One region of the Nonomuraea sp. CX421 genome, then DNA from elsewhere that is predicted to be linked to it. Evidence: riboswitches for the same ligand, from Rfam matches in the RefSeq annotation. Region 1 holds a riboswitch; the other holds the start of a gene.
The links. Region 1 has a riboswitch for glycine ahead of gcvT (glycine cleavage system aminomethyltransferase GcvT). Riboswitches for the same ligand answer to the same signal wherever they lie in the genome.

Region 1 (3,390 bases):
CGGACGTGACCAGCGACGACGACGTGGCGCGGATGTACCAGACGGCGTTCGACACCTACGGCTCCGTGGACATCGCGTTCAACAACGCCGGCATCTCGCCGCCCGACGACGACTCGATCCTGGAGACCGGGATCGACGCCTGGCGGCGGGTGCAGGAGGTCAACCTGACCAGCGTCTACCTGTGCTGCAAGCACGTGATCCCCTACATGCGCCGGCAGGGCAAGGGCTCGATCATCAACACGGCGTCGTTCGTGGCGGTCATGGGGTCGGCGACGTCGCAGATCTCCTACACCGCCTCCAAGGGCGGGGTGCTGGCGATGTCGCGCGAGCTGGGCGTGCAGTTCGCCCGCGAGGGCATCCGGGTCAACGCCCTGTGCCCCGGGCCGGTCAACACGCCGCTGCTGCGGGAGCTGTTCGCCAAGGACCCGGAGCGGGCGCAGCGCCGCCTGGTGCACGTGCCCGTCGGCCGCTTCGCCGAGGCTGCCGAGATCGCGGCGGCGGTGGCGTTCCTGGCCAGCGATGACGCGTCGTTCATCACGGGCTCGGAGTTCCTGGTCGACGGCGGCATCTCCAGCGCCTACGTCACGCCGCTGTAGTGGGCGGGATCACGCGGCGTCCGGTCATCGGGATCACGACCTACGTCGAGCCGGCGCGCTACACCGTGTGGGATCTGCCGGTCGCGCTGCTGCCGTACATGTACGTGGAGCAGGTGACGGCGGCGGGCGGCCAGCCGGTGCTGCTGCCGCCGGCCGGTGAGCCGGCCTCGCTGGTGGGCCGGCTCGACGGGCTCATCCTGGCCGGCGGGGGCGACATCGACCCCGCGCGGTACGGCCAGGCCGAGCAGCCAACCACCGGCTACATCCGGAAATTTCGGGACGAGGCCGAATTTGCGGTGATGGAGGCGGCCCTGGAAGCCCGGCTGCCGTTCCTGGGCATCTGCCGGGGCCTCCAGGTGCTGAACGTGGCGCTCGGCGGCACCCTCCACCAGCATCTCCCCGACGTGGTCGGCCACACCGGGCACTCCCCCTCGCCCGGCCACTTCGGCGAGCTCCCGGTGCGCCCCGTCCCCGGCACCCGGGTGGCCAAGGCCCTGGGTGACGGCCCCGTCGACGTCCCCCACTATCACCACCAGGCCATCGACCGCCTCGCCCCGGAGCTCACCGTCACGGCCACGGCCGGCGACGGCATCATCGAGGCGGTGGAGCTCGACACGCACGACTTCGCCGTGGCCGTCCAGTGGCATCCGGAGGCGGCCACGGACCGCGTCCTGTTCGAGGCCCTGGTCGCGGCCTGCTGACGGGCGGGCGGGCCTCGCCCGCCCGCATGGGATCCGACGGGGCCGGGACGCGACAACACCACCGTCCCGGCACTAGGCTTGCGGACATCACCGACAAAACCGTGCGGGAGAGCGCCCTGACCGCCATCCAGGGCCCCTGAAGGAGCAAGCCCTCCCCGCGAACCTCTCAAGGCAAAGGACCGCACGGACGAGGTGACCTCTGGAAAGCAGGTCCCGCGCGGCCTCGCCGAAGGTGAAAGTCCGGGCAAATCCTGGGCGAAGCTCTCAGGCATCGATGACAGAGGGGGAGGATCCTGGCATCCGACCCTGCCCTGAGGTGCGACCTATGTCCCGACCGACACCGCTGCGAGACGTTCACGAGAGTCTCGGCGCGACCCTGACCGACTTCGCCGGCTGGCTCATGCCGCTCCGCTACGGCAGCGAGTCCGCCGAGCACAACGCCGTCCGGCAGGCGGCCGGGCTGTTCGACCTGTCGCACATGGGCGAGATCTTCGTGACCGGCCCCCAGGCGGCCGAGGCGCTCGACTACGCGCTGGTCGGGCAGCTGTCGGCGCTCACGCCCGGCCGGGCCCGCTACACCATGATCGTCAACGAGCGGGGCGGCGTGCTCGACGACCTCATCGTCTACCGGCTGGGCGACGAGGAGTTCATGGTGGTGGCCAACGCCTCCAACTACGAGAAGGTCGCGGCGGAGCTGACGGACCGCGCCAAGCCGTACGACGCGGTGGTGGAGGACCGTTCGGAGCAGTACGCGCTGATCGCCGTGCAGGGGCCGCGCGCCCAGGAGATCCTCGCCACGCTCACCGACGCCGACCTCGCCGGGCTCAAGTACTACGCGGGCCTGCCCGGCCTGGTCGACGGCCGGGAGGCGCTGATCGCCCGCACCGGCTACACCGGCGAGGACGGCTTCGAGCTGTTCGTGGCCGCCCAGGACGCAGTGCCGCTCTGGCAGGCCCTGACCGTGGCGGGTGAGCCGTACGGACTGCTGCCCGCGGGGCTGTCCAGCCGCGACACGCTCCGGCTGGAGGCCGGGATGCCGCTCTACGGCAACGAGCTGGGCCCGGAGCTCACCCCGTTCGACGCGGGACTGGGCAGAGTGGTGAAATTCGACAAGCCGGGCGACTTCGTCGGCAGGTCGGCACTGGAGGCGGTCAAGGACACCCCGCCCCGGCGCCGGCTCGTCGGCCTGGTCGCGCGTGGCCGCCGGGTCCCCCGCCACGGGTACCCGGTCACCAAGGACGGTGCCGTCGTCGGCGAGGTCACCAGCGGGGCGCCTTCCCAGACCCTGGGCAAGCCCATCGCGCTGGCCTACGTCGACACCGGGGCCGAAGCAGGTCTGGCCGTGGACATCCGGGGCAGCCATGAACCAGTGGACCTGGTGGAGCTGCCCTTCTACAGGAGGAACAAGTGAGCAACATCCCTGACGACCTGAGCTACACCAAGGAACACGAGTGGGTGGCCGGGCTGGACGACGGCATCACGGTGACGGTCGGCATCACCGCGTACGCGGCGGAGGCCCTTGGTGACGTCGTCTACGTGCAGCTCCCGGAGGCGGGCGCCAGCATCGCGGCCGGTGACTCCGTCGGCGAGGTGGAGTCGACCAAGTCCGTGAGCGAGATCTACGCCCCCGTGGGCGGCGAGATCGTCGAGGTCAACCAGGCCATCGTGGACGACCCGTCGCTGGCCAACAGTGACCCCTATGGCGAGGGCTGGATGTTCCGGGTGCGCGTCGAGGGCGACCCCGAGGACCTGCTGTCCGCCGAGGAATACACAGCGCTCACCTCAGGCGAGTCCTGACCGTCCGCCGGGGCCCTGCCGGGCCCCGGCCCTGCTGAGAGGCGCATCTCCATGGCGATCAGCGTCTTCGACCTCTTCAAGATCGGCATCGGCCCGTCGAGCTCCCACACGGGCGGCCCGATGGCCGCCGCGCACAGGTTCGCCCGCGGCCTGCACGACGACGGCCTGCTGCCGCGGACGTCTCGCGTCGACGCCATCCTGTACGGCTCCCTCGGCCTGACCGGCAAGGGCCACGGCAGCGACAAGGCCGTCCTGCTGGGCCTGTCGGGCGAGAAGCCCGAGCTGGTGGACGTCGA
Region 2 (3,390 bases), on a different contig from region 1:
AACAGGCGGTCGCGCCGATCCTGAAACGCCGCGCGCCGGGCGCGATCGGCGAGGCCGACGAGATCGCCAGGGAGTTGTCCTCCCTGCTGCTCGAACTGCACGCCGCCCTTGTGCGCGCGGGGGTGCGCGGCGTTCTGGGGCGATGAACCGGACCGGCGGGACATTCGAGGCCCACCGGGTGTTACGTTGAATTGCAGAAGCGGACCAGAAATGAGCCGTGCCGGGTCACCGGCCGGTCGATACGGAGCAGCCCGTGTTGCAGATGGAGGTCGTGGGCGTTCGGGTAGAAATGCCCACAAATCAGCCGATCGTCTTGCTCAAGGAGGCACACGGGGAGCGGTTCCTTCCTATATGGATCGGCATGACCGAAGCGACGGCCATCGCGTTGGCCCAAGCGGAGGAGCCGCCTCCCCGGCCGCTCACGCATGACCTTTTCCGGGACGTGCTGAGCGCGCTGGGCGTCGGCCTGCGTGCCGTCAACATCGTCGCCCTGCGCGAAGGCATCTTCTTCGCCGACCTCGTCTTCTCCAACGGCGTGGAGGTGAGCGCGCGGCCGTCCGACTCGATCGCGCTCGCCCTGCGCACCGGGGCACGCATCTTCGCCAGCGAGGAGGTCGTCCAGGAGGCAGGGGTGATCATCCCTGACGACCAGGAGGACGAGGTGGAGAAGTTCAGGGAGTTTCTTGACACGATCACTCCCGAGGACTTCGGCAGGGCGGGGTAGGTATTTCAGTGCATTTACGCTTCACGACGCGCCGAGCCGGATCGTTGACTGCGCATGGTCACGGTCCTACGGTGCAAGTGAAACCCGTGGTCGCCCTTTACTAACCCCCAGATCAGACCATGGGATGAGAGAAAGCCGGAGGTCCGCGTGGCGGTCAGCAGCGGCGAGGGAAAGACGGCCGGCCAGGAAGATCCGGTGCGGCGTGAGAGTGCGCGGCAGCGTGCCGGAGAGCAGGGGCTGCTTTTCGACGAGCAGCCGGCGACGCTGCCGATGGACATCGGCTACCGTGGCCCGACGGCCTGTTCGGCGGCCGGCATCACCTACAGGCAGCTCGACTACTGGGCGCGCACCGGCCTGGTCGAACCCACGATAAGGGCCGCTCAGGGCTCCGGTTCGCAGCGCCTCTACAGCTTCCGCGACATCCTGGTGCTCAAGGTCGTCAAACGGCTGCTCGACACCGGGGTCTCCCTCCAGCAGATCCGCACCGCCGTCCAGCACCTGCGTGACCGCGGGGTGGGAGACCTCGCGCAGATCACCCTGATGAGCGACGGCGTCAGCGTCTACGAGTGCACCTCGGCCGACGAGGTGATCGACCTGCTCCAGGGCGGCCAGGGCGTGTTCGGCATCGCGCTCGGCCGGGTCTGGCGTGAGGTCGAGGGCTCGCTCGCGGAGCTGCCGGGGGAACGCGCGGCGGTCGCGGACACCGTCCCGGCCGACCACCCCGCTGACGAACTGGCCCAGCGGCGACGGGCTCGCCGCACAGGGTAGTAATCTAGGACAAGCTGGCAACCCCGTGCGGGAGAGTCCCCGGCCTGACCGGGGCGCCGAAGGAGCAACCTCCCCGGAATCTCTCAGGCACCCGTACCGCTCGGGCGAGGCAACTCTGGAAAGCAGGCGCGTCCGCCAGGCGCGTCTCACCGACGGTGCAAGCCCTCTGGGTGAAGCTCTCAGGTCGACATGACAGAGGGGGAGATCCGGCACGCGCCCGCGCCCCGGCGCCGGTCTCCACAGCCTCGGGAGGCATCTCCATGACCGACCTGTCACTTCCGCCGTTCTCGACCCGGCACATCGGCCCATCGGAGTCCGAGCAGCAGCGCATGCTCGAGAGCGTGGGCTTCGAATCGGTCGCCGACCTGGTAGCCGTGGCCGTGCCCGAGGGCATCAGGACGAAGGACCGGCTGGCGCTGCCCGCCGCGGCGAGCGAGCACGAGGCCATCGCCGAGCTGCGCGCCCTGGCCGGCCGCAACCGCGTCCAGACCTCCATGATCGGGCTGGGCTACCACGACACCATCACGCCCGCCGTCATCCGGCGCAACCTGCTGGAGAACCCCGGCTGGTACACCGCCTACACGCCCTACCAGCCCGAGATCTCGCAGGGCCGCCTCGAGGCGCTGCTGAACTTCCAGACCGTGGTGACCGACCTCACGGGGCTCGACGTGGCGGGCGCGTCGCTGCTCGACGAGGCCACCGCCGCCGCCGAGGCCATGACGCTGGCCCGGCGGGCCGGCCGGTCCAAGAGCTCCGTGTTCGTCGTCGACGCCGACGCGCTGCCCCAGACCAAGGCGGTGCTGACCACCCGAGCCGAGCCGCTCGGCATCACGCTCGTCGAGCACTCCCTCGACGGCGACCTGCCCGAGTGCTTCGGCGTGCTCGTGCAGTATCCGGGCGCATCCGGCCGGGCCCGCGACTTCCGCTCGGTCGCCGCCGCCGCGCACGACGCGGGCGCCCTCGTGGTGGCCGCCGCCGACCTGCTGGCGCTCACCCTGCTCGCCGCCCCGGGCGAGCTGGGCGCCGACATCGCCATCGGCTCCTCCCAGCGGTTCGGCGTGCCGTTCGGCTTCGGGGGGCCGCACGCGGCGTACATGTCCGTACGCGAGGGGTTGCAGCGCCAGATGCCCGGCCGCCTCGTGGGCGTCTCGATCGACACCGACGGCGACCCCGCCTACCGGCTGGCCCTGCAGACCCGCGAGCAGCACATCCGCCGCGAGAAGGCGACCAGCAACATCTGCACCGCCCAGGTGCTGCTCGCCGTCATCGCCGGGATGTACGCCGTCTACCACGGCCCCGAGGGGCTGCGCCGCATCGCCTCCCGGGTGCACCGGCACGCCGCCGTGCTGGCCGAGGCGCTGCGCCGGGCCGGCGTCGAGGTCGTGCACGACGAGTTCTTCGACACCGTGCTGGCCCGCGTGCCCGGCCGCGCGGCCGACGTCGTGCGTGAGGCCGCCGGACGCGGCGTCAACCTCTGGCGCGCCGACGCCGACCACGTCTCCGCCGCCTGCGACGAGAAGACCACGACGGCCGAGCTCGAACACGTCCTCGCGGCCTTCGGCCAGGTGCTCGGCCACGAGGCCGGCACGCGGGCCGAGCTCGACGAGCTGGCCGCCGACGCTGGGCTCGACCGGCTGCCCGCCACGCTGGCCCGCGAGTCCGGCTACCTGACCCACCCGGTCTTCCACAGCCACCGCTCCGAGACCGCGATGCTGCGCTACCTGCGCAGGCTCCAGGACAAGGACATCGCGCTCGACCGGTCGATGATCCCGCTCGGCTCGTGCACGATGAAACTCAACGCGACCACCGAGATGGAGCCCATCACCTGGCCCGAGTTCGCCGCGATCCACCCCTACGCGCCCGAGGAGCAGACCGCCGGATACCGCGAGCTGATCGAG

Region 2: another riboswitch for glycine. It lies ahead of gcvP (aminomethyl-transferring glycine dehydrogenase); the one in region 1 lies ahead of gcvT (glycine cleavage system aminomethyltransferase GcvT).

The regions. Positions count from the first base shown of each region.
Region 1 covers NZ_JCADBK010000028.1:63,529-66,918, forward strand. Annotated here, with positions in the region: gene AC5L3X_RS33695 (3-oxoacyl-ACP reductase) at 1-596, shown strand, start outside; gene AC5L3X_RS33700 (gamma-glutamyl-gamma-aminobutyrate hydrolase family protein) at 596-1,297, shown strand; glycine riboswitch at 1,392-1,489, shown strand; glycine riboswitch at 1,490-1,588, shown strand; gene gcvT (glycine cleavage system aminomethyltransferase GcvT) at 1,623-2,708, shown strand; gene gcvH (glycine cleavage system protein GcvH) at 2,705-3,094, shown strand; gene AC5L3X_RS33715 (L-serine ammonia-lyase) at 3,146-3,390, shown strand, end outside.
Region 2 covers NZ_JCADBK010000010.1:195,353-198,742, forward strand. Annotated here, with positions in the region: gene ftsR (transcriptional regulator FtsR) at 1-146, shown strand, start outside; gene AC5L3X_RS20310 (bifunctional nuclease family protein) at 254-724, shown strand; gene AC5L3X_RS20315 (MerR family transcriptional regulator) at 872-1,492, shown strand; glycine riboswitch at 1,511-1,601, shown strand; glycine riboswitch at 1,602-1,698, shown strand; gene gcvP (aminomethyl-transferring glycine dehydrogenase) at 1,753-3,390, shown strand, end outside.